3 regions of the Serratia sp. YWN4 genome follow, and region 1 is predicted to be linked to each of the others. Evidence: predicted binding sites of a transcription regulator. Region 1 holds the regulator's gene; each other region holds the start of a gene.

Region 1 (4,508 bases):
GCTGGCGCCAGGCCAGCGACGAAATGGTGTGCATCACGCTCAGGTGCGAAAGAATACGCAGCAGGTGGCGTTCCATCTCGCTTGGCGGTCGATCGTTATGCAGCGTTGGGGGCTGCATAACGATCTTGCTGGTGCTTGGGCCATCATACTCCAGCCTTTGTTGGCAGCTTTGCAGGGCAATTTCGCAACTTTGCAGATACTCTTTCGCCATCTCTGGCGTCAAGGTGTCGTGCTCGCGCGCCAGAATGGTCAGCGCATTCAGGTGTTCAACAATAAACTGGCTGTGCGTGATCCATAAGCGCATATCCGCCAGATAATCCGACTCAAACCCTGGTTCCTGCATCGCCTGATTGAGCGAGGTGAACAGCGCATTGTGCGCCTGATTGACCTGCATCCGCGCGTAGGCCAGCGTAGCAGGATCCGCCTCCTGTTCTTGCAGCAGCAGGCGTAATGCCGTTTGATCCTGCTCCAGCGCCTGATGGGCGTTCTTACGCAGCAGACCGCTCTGCCATTGCGGCCACAGCCAGATACTCCCGCCAAACACCAGCACGCAGCCAATCAGCGTATCGAGCAGGCGCGGTACCAGAAAATGGGTGCCGTTAAGCGCCAACAATTGCAGGGTATACACCGCGGTGACGGTAAACCCCATCACCGCCAGCCCATAGTTTTTGCGTAATATCAGGTAGGCAGCCAGCGTGATCGCCAGCATGATGCTCAGCGTCAGGTGCTCCGGCAGTTGCAGTTGTAAGAGCCCGGCGGCGATCGCTAACCCGGCCAGCGTGCCGAGGGCACGATGTTGGATCCTGACGCGCGTGGCGTTATAGCCGTTCTGGCTGACCAGCATAATGGTTAGCAGGATCCAATAGGGCTTCGGCAGGTTGAAAATCATACCCAGGCTGCTGCCCACCGCCAGTATGATGCCCAGCCGGGCGGCATTGCGCAGGGCGTTGGACTTCAACGACAGATAGCTCACCACCGCGGGCCAGAACGGTAATCGCGCCTGGTTGGCCATCAGATCGCGCTGATACAGTGGACGCTGGCTGCGTAACAGGCGGGCGATGCGGCTGAAGTGGTAAAAACAGAACTGTCCCACCGGGTTTTCGGCATGCTGCGTGGCCACCTTTTCCAGCGCCGCCAGCTCATTCTTCATACTGAAACGCGCTGAACGCCGGTGATAGAGAATATCGTTGGCCACGATGCGCAAACGCCCGGCAATTACCTGAGCGTTGCGGCGGATAATCGCTTCGGCCTGGCTCTGTTCCACCAGTTTTTGCACTTCTTCTGGCTGATGCAGGCTGACGGTAATGTGTTCTTGCAGATCGAGTGCCACCTGAAAAGTGCGTTGCAGGCGTTTTTGCTCCTGATTATTGGCATGGGGCAGAAAGTTCAACTGCTGATATAACAGGCTGATCAGATCCATCACTTTTTGCTGGCGTTGCAGCAGCGGCGGCAGTGCAGTTTCTGGATCGATGTGCTGGGTCAGCAGCGAATATTTGGCTTCGAAATAGTCTGCCAACTGGATATAGAGCTGGCTCAGGGATTCGCGCATCGGTTGCTCTTTCCACAGTTTGAACCAGAACCAGGTGAACAGCCCGTACCAGGCGGTGCCGACCAGATACAGCAGCGGCGCATGCCAGATCGGCACGTGTCCGGCCATGCTGAGAGAAAAGATGGCGGCGACCAGCGCGGCGGGCAGCAGACGTGCGTGCAGCGGGCTGATTTCACCGCTGACGCCCAGCAACAGCGCCATTGCCAGCATCAGTAAGGGTAACGGGATATGCCACAGCAGCGCCTGTTGCAGCAGCAAACTGCTGAGAGCAAACAGGGAGCCGCCAACGGCCAGACGTTTGAAAAAGCGTTTGTGCGGCGTATCCAACCCGGCGATGTTGCAGCAGGCAGGTACCAGAGAGAACAGCAGGCCGAGTTGCAGGTTGCCCATCAGCAGGAAGAAAACCACCGGCAGGCACAGCACCAGCGTTTGCCGCAGTGCATAGTTGACTTCCGGGTGGTAGATCAGGCGCCGCCACATGATGAATGGGGGGAGTTAAAAAAAACGGCGTATCGCTACGCCGTTTCTTCAATAATTAACGCGTGCCGTAAACGACAATAGTTTTGCCGTGGGCAGAAATCAGGTTTTGATCTTCAAGCATTTTCAGAATACGACCGACGGTTTCACGTGAGCAACCGACGATTTGACCAATTTCCTGGCGGGTAATCTTGATTTGCATGCCATCCGGGTGAGTCATGGCGTCGGGTTGTTTCGCCAGGTTCAGCAGGGTTTGTGCAATGCGGCCGGTAACGTCAAGGAAGGCGAGGTTACCCACTTTCTCTGAGGTGATTTGCAGGCGGTTTGCCATCTGCGCAGACAGGCGCATCAGGATATCCGGATTAACCTGAATCAACTGGCGGAATTTCTTATAGGAAATTTCAGCCACTTCACAGGCTGTTTTCGCTCTAACCCAGGCACTGCGCTCCTGGCCTTCTTCAAATAATCCAAGCTCGCCGATGAAATCCCCCTGGTTAAGGTAGGACAGAATCATCTCTTTGCCTTCTTCATCCTTGATCAGCACCGCCACGGAGCCTTTCACGATGTAGTAGAGCGTTTCGGCCTTTTCACCTTGGTGAATCAGCGTACTCTTTGATGGATATTTGTGGATATGGCAATGAGACAGGAACCATTCAAGAGTCGGGTCTGTTTGCGGTTTGCCGAGAACCATTCGCTGTTATCCTCTGTTGTTATCGCTGCCTTGTATCACAGGGGTCAGAGTTCCCTGTAAAACGTGCTTATAGCCCGGTGTTTTATAGAGTGGCTATCAACAGGTTTTGAGGCATGTTATAGAAATACGCTTGTGCCTTAGCATATTAACTTGCGCCAAGTGCTGCAAGCTACATTCTGTTAACATACCAATATAGGGTCCTTTCCTCGGACATTTCCCTGAAATCGGTGACCTGGAAAGAGTTCTTGCGGCTCTGTTTGTAGCACAGAGTGAAGCGGGTGTCTTGTGTTGTCTCGCTTCAGCATGATTAGCATCAGGTTCCGTTGCCAGTTTCTATGCGAAAGCGTACCCTGATTTTGAGAAATTAACGGGAGTGTACAAAATGCAGGCAAGAGTTAAGTGGGTAGAAGGACTGACATTCTTGGGTGAGTCTGCGTCCGGCCATCAGGTATTAATGGACGGTAACGCGGGCGATAAAGCGCCAAGCCCGATGGAAATGGTCTTGATGTCGGTTGGCGGCTGTAGCGCCATTGATGTCGTCGCCATCCTGCAAAAAGGCCGTAACGATGTTCGTGACTGTGAGGTAAAACTGACCTCGGAGCGCCGTGAAGAAGCACCGCGTCTGTTTACCCATATCAACCTGCATTTTATCGTCACCGGCAAAGGGCTGACCGACAAGATTGTTGAGCGTGCGGTTAACCTCTCTGCCGAGAAGTATTGCTCGGTCTCGCTGATGCTGAGCAAGGCCGCCAGCGTGACCCACAGCTTTGAAATCTGCGACGTTGCCTGAAGCTACCAGAGGTAACTGTGGCAGTGGTTGCTCAATAAATGCAAAAATCGCCGCGCCGTGATGGTTAGCGGCGATTTTTGTGAGTACAGCACGCAGTACTGCGCCTGCGGCAGGCTGTCGATCGGCAACGTCACCAGTTTTTGCTGCAAATGGAAAGGCGTGTTCATCGCCCGCGCGACAATGGTCAGATAGTCTGCCTCCAACACCATATTCAATCCGCATACCGCCGAATCCGAACGAATGGGCCTATTGGTCAATTGCTGATAAAAGCTGCCGAGTACCGATTGCAGCTGTTGATAATAACCCATGTCGGTTTCTGGCAGCAGCCATTTGGCTCCGTACAGTTCATCCAGTGATGTCGCCTGTGCCAGAGGATGCCCGCGGCGCGCAATAATGCAAAACGGGGCTGTGAACAGTGGGGTGCAGATTAAATGTTGCAGCGGCATGTCTGGGGTCACCGTGCCGATGGCAAAATCCAGTTGGCCTGTGTGCAAGGCTGGCAACAGAGTGGAGAGCTGTGCTTCACGGATCAGCAGATTGGCCTGCGGGGCGGAAGCCTTGAAGAGATCGACCAGTTCTGGGAGTACCGTCACGGCCAGTAGCGAGGAGCAGCCTATCGCCACGCTGCCCTGCGAATGCTGGTGCAACTGTTGGATCTCCTCGGTGGCGCGCTGTAATTCCTCAATCACTAATTGCATTCGTACAGCAAAAGTGTGGCCGGTTTCGGTCAACGTCATCCCCTTGCTGCTGCGCACGATCAACTGGGTTTTCAGCGTCTGTTCCAGTTCTTGGATAGAGCGGCTGACCGCCGGTTGAGACTGTGCCAAGGCGCGCGCAGCGCCACGAATACTGCCGCAGCGTATCACTTGCTGAAAGGCTTTTAGCTGCTGCAACTTTGGTAATTGGCGCATTTGTGCCTCTCCTTAATCGCTTAAAACGATAATTTCACCTTGCCCGCAGAAGGAATATCGGCGATGAGAAATCATTCATTAATGATTTTT
Region 2 (4,508 bases), 2.3 Mb from region 1:
TATTTTGCCACGCGTGGTAAGCCTACCGACGTTGATCTTGGGCGTTACAATGTCACGAAAAATGAAGCGGACCGTAATCGCTTTAAAACGCCAACGTTGCGTAATATCGGCCAGACCGCGCCTTATTTCCATGACGGCAGCGTCAACACGCTTAACCAGGCGGTGAAAGATATGTTGAAATATCAGGTCGGCGTTACTCTGCCAGATAGCGACGTCAACGACTTGGTGGCCTTGCTGGAAAGCATGAGCGGCAAATATCAGCCTGCCACCCCACCCGCCAGTTAACCCTTTCTTTACCACACCAGTGGTTCGGTAAAGATTCACTGGTTTTCAGGTGGGCAGATAAGCACCATGCCCACCTGAAATTTTTCTTATGATTCCTCAACGTTACGCGCGCAGTGAGGCTATCACAACGCGTAGCGATCCATCAGGCTGGAGATATCCAGATATTGCGCCAGTTCGCGCTGTTCAGCGCGTGGTAAATAGGGGATCTCACCCAACAGCGGCGCGGGGATGCGTTGCTGCAACGCATCGATGGTTTCAGCATAGTGCGCTAAACCGGGGTTGATACGGTTGGCGACCCAGCCCAGTAATGGTAAGCCATCGTTAAGAATCGATTGTGCCGTCAGCAACGCATGGCTGACACAGCCCAGCTTGATGCCTACCACCAGGATCACCGGCAACTGTTCCTGCACCACCCATTCAGAATAAGGGCGCAGATCGTTCATCAACACGCGCCAACCGCCACTGCCCTCGACCACCACGGTATCGGCCTTGGTAGCAAGGTGCTGCAACCCACGGCTCATCACGCTGTAATCGATATCCTGTGTGGCATGGGCGTGGAATACTTCATCCAGACAGGTTATCGGGTTAACTTCTTCATAAGACAAAGGCATAGTGGACGAAGCTTGCAGAACCAAAGCGTCTTTATTTCGAATGCCTTCGCTGGTTTCCTGACAACGCGCCGCTATGGGCTTATACCCCGCCGCTGAGCGGCCCTGTGCAGCAAATGCCTGCAACAATCCGCGGGAAACCACGGTTTTACCTACGTCGGTATCCGTGCCTGTAACAAATAAACGCTTTAACATGAATAGATTGCCCTGAAATGCTCCGTTAACAAAAAGATCGCCGCCGATCGCGGCGCGAGTAGCCTGACAGGGAAAAGTCTAGGGGATGCGAACTTGCAGGGGCTTGAGGTAGCTCAATATTTTGTCGGTAAACATTAAGAAATTCTGATAGGAGGAATTTACATTAGCCCTGTAACAGTTTCACCAGCAGCGAACCGTTGTATAACGCATCTTTCACCAGCGCAGCACCCGGCATGGTGCCCTGATTGAAAAACTGAGTGGATTCAACCTGCACATGCTCGCTGTATGCGGGCAGAGATTGCTGGCGGATACAGGAGGCAATCGCCGGATGAAGGATCTCAGCGGCTCGATTCAATGGTGAACCCACCAGGATTTTTTCTGGATTAAACAGGTTGACCATGATCGCCACAATGCGCCCGACGCTATGCCCGACGCCAAGAATGATATCTTTGGCTAATTGATCCCCGGCCAGCGCCGCATCGCACAGGGATTCGACGGTCAAGGGCGCGCCATGCAGCAATGAAGTCATTGAGCCCCCCAAGCGTTGTTGGGCGATTTCCAGCATGTTTTCAATACTGGCTACCGTTTCCAGGCAACCGTGATTACCGCAATAGCAGCGTTTACCGTAAGGATCGACCTGGGTATGGCCAATTTCCACTACGCTGCGGCTACCGGCATGCAGCACGCGGCCATTGGTGATCACACCAGCACCGACGTTATGATCAATCACCACCTGAATCACATTCATGCTACCGCGCGAAGCGCCATACAACGCTTCCGCCATGGTCCAGGCGCAAATATCATGTTGCAGATAGACCGGTAACCCGGTGAGCGTTGCCAACGCCGGGCCGAGCGCCATTTCTTCCACATCGTAGAACGGCATGCGGTGAACGACGCCAGACGCGGTATCGATCATGCCGGGCAAGGTGATGGCGATCGCGGTTAAACGTTCCAGTTTGCTTTGATGACGAATAAAAAAGCGGTCTATTTCACCCACGATGCGTTGCAGTAAAGGGTCAGGGTGTTCAGCATCGAGCGGCAGCAGTTCTTCTACCACCATTTTGCTGCTGAGATCGCGCAGCGCCAGCGTAATGGTGCCACGGCTGATACGAGCAGAAAGGTAATGCCAGGCTTCGGTGTCCAACACCAGCCCGACCGCCGGGCGGCCACGGCTGCCAATTTCCTGATATTCGGTTTCTTTAACCAGATGGGCTTCGAGCAGTTCACGCACAATCTTGGTGATACTGGCGGGCGCAAGCTGTGCGCGCTTCGATAATTCGATGCGCGAAATAGGCCCCAGCTGATCAATCAGCCGGTAAACTGCCCCTGCATTGGTTTGCTTGATTTGATCAATATGCCCAGGCTGCCCATCCGCAATCACAAACCTGCTCCTACTATTTTTCGCGCTTCTAAATAAAGACTAAGGGCTATGGTGGGGCTTTTGGAATACAGCGTCAACTATTTGATTCGTTATGTGATTAACAGCACAAATTCACTGACATTTAGCCCGGAAGAGCGTCTTATTTGTGCAGATTCAGCATTAGCTCCATCAAGGTTTGGGCCGCAACAGTGATTGGGCGGTTACGGTGATGCACCAGCCAGACTTCGGTCATCGCCTCTGGTTCAGCCAGCGGCAGATAGGTGACGCCATCAATTTTAACTCGGCCAAATGACGTCGGCAGGATAGAAATCCCCAGCCCAGCAGCCACCAGGCCGATAATCGTCATTGCCTCGCCCACTTCCTGAGTAATGTAAGGAGCGACTCCGGCATTCGCCAACAGCGCCAGAATTTCGTCGTACAGCGCCGTACCGACCTCACGGGAAAAGAAGACGAACGGTTCCTGCGCCAAATCGGTGAAACGCAGCGTTCCAGGTGCAACATGAGTGAGCGGGTGACCATTCGGCACCACCGCCAGCAACGGCTCGCGCAGCAGCAACTGATGCTGGAGCGCATCCGGTAAACGGGTGTTACGCATGACCCCCAGATCCAGCGCACCGTTCAGCAAAGGCTCGAGCTGCTGTTTGGTATTGATCTCACGCATTTTGATATGCACATTCGGCGACAACTGACGGAACGCCCGCAGGCTGCGTGACACCAGGCTGATAAACGGCGCGGAAGAGGTAAAGCCAATCGTCAACTCACCGATCTCACCGCGCTCAAGCCGAGCGGCCCTTTCTGCCGCACGATTAACCTGATCGAGCACCTGATAGGCCTCCTTGAGAAACATCTCTCCGGCCTGAGTCAGCCCGACGTTGCGGTTATTCCGCGCCAACAAACGTGCGCCGACCATCTCTTCCAGCGCTTGGATCTGCTGGCTCAGTGGTGGCTGGGACATGCGCAGCCGCTCCGCCGCGCGGCCAAAGTGCAATTCCTCTGCGACAGCGACAAAATAGCGCAGGTGTCTGAGCTCGATACTCATATCTTTAAAGTCTCAATCATAATGATTAATATATTAGACAAAAAACTGCCCTCTCCCTATCATTTTGTGATTCAAGACGTGTTTTTGTTCTTCCGAACCCGGTAAGGAAATGCTGTGACAACCCCTACGCGTTCGGCGGCCACCACACCGCTAACGCTGAGTTCCCATGATGCTGCCAGTGCAGAGCCCAAAACCAGGCGCTCAGCGCTGAATAAACACCCCTTTATTGAACGTGGCACCTCGCAGTTTACGCGCGTCACCTTGGCCCTATTTTCTGCCGGACTGGCCACTTTTGCCTTGTTGTACTGTGTGCAACCGATCTTGCCGGTACTTTCGCAGGACTTTGGCATCTCCCCCGCCGAAAGCAGCCTTTCGCTTTCCTTTTCTACCGGATTATTGGCGATCGGCCTGATGTTCACCGGCCCGTTGTCCGATGCCGTTGGCCGCAAACCGGTGATGGTCGTGGCCTTGTTATTGGCGGCGATCTGTACGCTAATTTGCGCGTTTATGACCAGTTGGCACAGCATTCTGCTGATGCGCGCCCTGATTGGCCTTTCATTGAGTGGCGTGGCAGCGGTTGGCATGACCTATCTGAGTGAAGAGATTCACCCCAGCGTTGTCGCCTTTTCAATGGGGCTGTACATCAGTGGTAACTCTATTGGCGGGATGAGCGGGCGTTTGGTGACCGGGGTGCTGACCGATTTCTTCTCATGGCGCATTGCGTTGGCGGTCATTGGGCTGTTTGCGCTGGCCGCAGCTTTCATGTTCTGGCGTATTCTGCCGGCATCGAAACATTTTCGTGCCAGTTCGCTGCGCCCACATACTCTGCTGATCAACTTTAGGCTGCACTGGCATGATAAAGGACTACCGCTGCTGTTCGCCGAAGGTTTCCTGCTGATGGGCAGTTTTATCACTATGTTCAACTACATTGGTTATCGCTTGTTGAACGATCCCTATCATCTCAGCCAGGCCGCCGTTGGGCTGCTGTCGGTGGTTTATC
Region 3 (4,508 bases), 200 kb from region 1:
GGCGTACGCATCGCCAAGGCGGTTACGATGGCGATCATCATCATACAGCCGCTGCCGGAGGTCCAACCGGTCCACAGCCAGAACAAACAGCCAATCGAGGTAGCGGCCCAAGCACGCAGGCCGTTAATCAACGCATGATGACCTTCTGCCGAAGGAGTTTTCACCACCACCTCATTGGCAAGCACATCGTTTTCAACGGCGTTGATGCCGCTGTTGGTATGCACCCCTTTCGCCACCAGCAGGTAACGCGTCGCCGTGCCTACCCAGGAACTGACCGTGAGCAGGGTTTGATCGGTCGGGTTGATAGCCAACATCTGGCGCACCACTTTCAGGTGCTTATGCACTTCCTGCGGCGTTTCAGCGGGCCTCAGCAGCAGTTCGCGAATGTTTTCCTGCACCGCATTGGGGTAATTCAGCAGGATCAGGTAGGTTTCACAGGCTTGAGTAATCAGCGTCAGTGAAAGAGTATGCAGCACGCGCACCCGGCGGTTTACCCGCTGCCAACGTGAAGATTCCAGCATCAGGTTGCTGCGCATTCCGTTCAAGGTGGTGGTGCTTTTCACCAGATCGCTCCAGGCACGATCGATATCTTCTTTCTCTGCATTGTTGATGCACATCTGCATCAGCCGGTATTGCCCCACCAGCAGTTGATCTACGACACGATCGATATCCTGTTTGATCGAACGCGGCGAAAACAGCAGATCGGCCAACACCGCGCTGAGAATGCCGAGCACGATCTCGCTACAGCGTTCGAGGGCGAACTGCGGTGCCTGCATCAGCGCAGAGGTGCTGCTGGCCGAGGTGACGATAATAATCAGCGCCGTGTAGCCTGCCAGCCCCCAGGCATAGGAGTTCTCAACTCTGACCAGTGACGAAATCCAGGTGCACACTCCAAGCCAGATGCAGCACAGCATCAGCATCACGACGGGCGCGCGCGCGCAGGTGACAATAATCACCAGGCCGACAAAACAGCCCACAAAGGTGCCGATAATGCGCAGCCAGGCGCGATAACGGATGGCACCGGAAAAGGGTTCACCCCCGGCGGCAAAGGCAGGCCCGGCCACGACGATCGCCGCCGTCAGCACCGACCAGCGCGGGGTTTCCAGATTGAGGTGAAAACCGACAAACAGGGCGAAAACAATCGCAAAGCTGAGTTTGCAGGCAAATCTCAGGCGAATAAAGGTTGGGCTCGTCATTAACCAAACTCACGTAACCGGTGCATCAGCCGGATAAACGGCGAACCGTTGTCGTCGCTGCGGCCATTTTTGCCGGTAATCACCACGGTGGCAGTGGTTCCCGCCGGGTAGGGATGCTGCTGATCCTTCTCATCCAGCACAATTTTCACCGGCACGCGCTGCGCCAGGCGCACCCATTCCAGGTTACTGTCGATCGACGCCAATCCCTTACTGTTAACCGTGCTGCTGCTGTTATTGACCGCCGCCGCCAGGCTGTCGACGGTGCCATGCATAATGCGGTTGCTGCCCAACGGGGTGATTTCCACCCGATCGCCTTGCTGCAGGCCGTTCAGTTTGGTTTCTTCCAGATAGGCCAGAATGTAGAAGGTGTTTTTCTTCACCAGTGCCACGGCGGTGGAACCACGGGTGATAAATTCCCCGGCGTGCACGTTCAGGTTGGTCACCCAACCATCGGCGGGCGCACGAACCGTGGTGCGATCGAGATCCAACTGCGCCAGATCGCGGGCGGCAATCGCCTTGGCCAACTGGTGCTGCACGGTTTGCAATGAGTTGCTCGACTGCTCGATCTCTTCCTGCGACATCGCCTGGATACCCAAACGCACGCGGCGGCCAGCCTCACGTTTCTTCTCTTCGGCCAGCGCCTGATAATAGGCGACATCGGCATTGGCTTGCGCCAGCGCCTGCTGGTAGCGTGGCCGATCGATCACAAACAGGATCTGGCCCTTCTTCACCAGTTGGTTGTCCGTAACCGGTATCTCGGTCAACAGACCGCTGACGTCTGGGGCGATCGCCACCACGTCGGCGGTGAATTTGGCATCACGCGTCCACGGCGATTCGGTGTAAAACGACCAGGACTTAAACACCGCAATGGCGGCCAGCACGACAACAATCAACGTGATCGCGATTCGGGTTATTTGTATTGAAAAAGTTTTCACAGCCACCTCAAACAAAAAGACATGAAACCAGATAAAACAAGCAGCAATACAGCGCAGTATTGAACAGCGCGGGATGCCAGACAAAATCGTAAATCCCGGTCGGCAGCAGTAGGCGGCGCATGACAAAAAACAGCACCAACGACGCCAACAGCTCAAAAAACACCGGCGGGAACGACATCCCAAAAATGACCATAACCGGAAGCAAACTCATCACTTTTTCCTTAATTGCTTACTGCACCGGGGTTTCACATTCTATTTACATTTTGGCCAACGGATGCCAAACGTCGCACCTAGACGGTTGCCAGGTCACGAACCTGAAAAAGGGTTAGACTACGAACATAGACTCATGAAAGGGAATGCATGGCAGACGGCAGTATGCTGCAACATTGCTGACCACGCTCAAGCGCTCAGAAGGATACACCCGACCACATTATATTAGCCTGCTTACTATAAACTCATCTACAATATGTGATCTAAATCACTTTTAAGCCAGAGTGAACAATGGAAAGACTAAAACGGATGTCGGTGTTCGCCAAAGTTATTGAATGTGGGTCGTTTACTGCGGCAGCACGCCAGCTTGGTATGAGCGTTTCGTCCATCAGCCAGACAGTCTCCAAGCTGGAAAATGAATTGCAGGTAAAGCTGCTCAACCGCAGCACGCGCAGTATCGGCCTGACCGAAGCGGGCAAAATCTACTACCAGGGTTGCCGCCGGATGTTGCAGGAGGCCACCGAAGTGCATGAACAGCTTTATGCACTGAACAATACCCCAACCGGCACCCTGCGCATCGGCAGTTCCTCCACCATGGCGCAAAACGTGCTGGCCACCATGACCGCCGAAATGTTGCAAGAATACCCAGGCTTAACGGTGAATCTGGTTACCGGTATCCCAGCTCCCGATCTGATTGCCGACGGCTTGGATCTGGTGATCCGCACCGGCGCGTTGCAGGATTCCAGCCTGTTCTCCAAACAGTTGGGTTCCATGCCGATGGTGGTCTGCGCCGCCAAAAGCTACCTCGGCCAACACGGCACGCCGCAAAAACCGAGCGATATGGTGAATTTCTCCTGGCTGGAATACAGCGTGCGGCCAGACAGCCAATTCGAACTGATGGCCCCAGAAGGCATCAGTTCGCGGATTTCCCCACAGGGGCGCTTCGTGACCAATGATTCACAAACCATGGTCCGCTGGCTGAACGCCGGAGCGGGCATCGCTTATGTCCCATTAATGTGGGTGATCGAAGAAATCAAACGCGGTGAGATCGAAATTCTGTTCAAGCGCTACCACTCCGAGCCCCGCCCGGTGTACGCCCTGTACACCGAGAAGGACAAGCTGCCGCTGAAGGTGCAGGTGTGCATTAATTACCTGACGGAATACTTTAAACGTGTGGCGGCGGTCTATCAGGGTTATCGCTGACCTAATATTTTAGCTACTAGTGAATCGATTAATGGCAGAGCAGCTATCTATTTATTACCCTTTTAATTAACTCAAAAAACTATCACGTAATTAAATTAAAGAATATTCCACCAAACGCCCACCAGGCTGGATTTTGCCGCGCTTGCCTCCGCCCCGGCGGGTGTGATTAATTATTTCAGGCAAGGTAATTTATGCTGCTCTGGCAGATTGAAACTCACGCCTCTCATAAGAAAAACTCAGGACAACATTACAGGAATCACCATGGAAAAAATCCCTCGCACGCACGTGGTTTATGCCATGTCGCGTGATAACGCCCCTGTGGCAAAAATTGCCAGCGGCAGCGACGTTTGCTTTGAAACCTGCGACTGTTTCGAAGATCAGATAGCCTCTGAGCAGGCCGCATTTACCGAACTGGACTGGAACCGCATCAACCCGGCCACCGGACCGGTCTATGTGCAGGACGCGCTGCCGGGCGACGTGCTGCGGGTAGAGATCAAACGCATCACACCACGCAGCCACCAGGCGGTGATGGTGACCGCACCGGGCTTGGGTGTGATCGGCGATGAACTGCAACAGCCACAGATCCGCACCGTGCCGCTGGAAGAGGGTTTTGCCCTGCTGCCGGGCGGCGTGCGCTGGCCCCTCAAGCCGATGATTGGCGTGATTGGCGTGGCACCGGCGGGTGACGCCGTGCCATGCGGCACACCAGATGCGCACGGCGGCAATATGGACTGCAAAATCATCACCGAAGGCTGCACGCTGTGGCTGCCGGTCAACGTGGAAGGCGCGCTGTTTGCGCTCGGCGATCTGCATGCCGCCATGGGCGATGGTGAAGTCTCGGTATGCGGCTTGGAGATCCCCGGTGAAGTGGTGGTGAATCTGACCGTGGTGAAAAATCGCCCGCTGCCTACGCCGATGATCAGCACCGCAGACGCACTGTACACGCTGGCTTCCGCCAAAACGC

Evidence for each region. Region 1 encodes CRP, which controls carbon source genes, mostly activating them, when cyclic AMP is high. Its sites were predicted from a motif close to ATGTGANNNNNNTCACAT; they were not measured.
Region 2: the regulator CRP is predicted to act here: its motif matches at 2,561-2,578, upstream of mlc (sugar metabolism global transcriptional regulator Mlc).
Region 3: the regulator CRP is predicted to act here: its motif matches at 2,598-2,615, upstream of aaeR (HTH-type transcriptional activator AaeR).

Annotation. Positions count from the first base shown of each region.
Region 1 is NZ_CM147696.1:367,170-371,677, forward strand. Features, by position in the region: gene ACX9GT_RS01665 (YccS/YhfK family putative transporter) at 1-2,029, opposite strand, end outside; gene crp (cAMP-activated global transcriptional regulator CRP) at 2,085-2,717, opposite strand; gene ACX9GT_RS01675 (OsmC family protein) at 3,100-3,507, shown strand; gene ACX9GT_RS01680 (LysR substrate-binding domain-containing protein) at 3,510-4,418, opposite strand.
Region 2 is NZ_CM147696.1:2,675,920-2,680,427, reverse strand. Features, by position in the region: gene ACX9GT_RS12795 (cytochrome c peroxidase) at 1-285, shown strand, start outside; gene bioD (dethiobiotin synthase) at 408-1,088, opposite strand; gene mlc (sugar metabolism global transcriptional regulator Mlc) at 1,252-2,469, opposite strand; gene ACX9GT_RS12780 (LysR family transcriptional regulator) at 2,609-3,508, opposite strand; gene ACX9GT_RS12775 (MFS transporter) at 3,623-4,508, shown strand, end outside.
Region 3 is NZ_CM147696.1:566,666-571,173, reverse strand. Features, by position in the region: gene aaeB (p-hydroxybenzoic acid efflux pump subunit AaeB) at 1-1,196, opposite strand, end outside; gene aaeA (p-hydroxybenzoic acid efflux pump subunit AaeA) at 1,196-2,131, opposite strand; gene aaeX (p-hydroxybenzoic acid efflux pump operon protein AaeX) at 2,139-2,342, opposite strand; gene aaeR (HTH-type transcriptional activator AaeR) at 2,633-3,544, shown strand; gene ACX9GT_RS02630 (acetamidase/formamidase family protein) at 3,806-4,508, shown strand, end outside.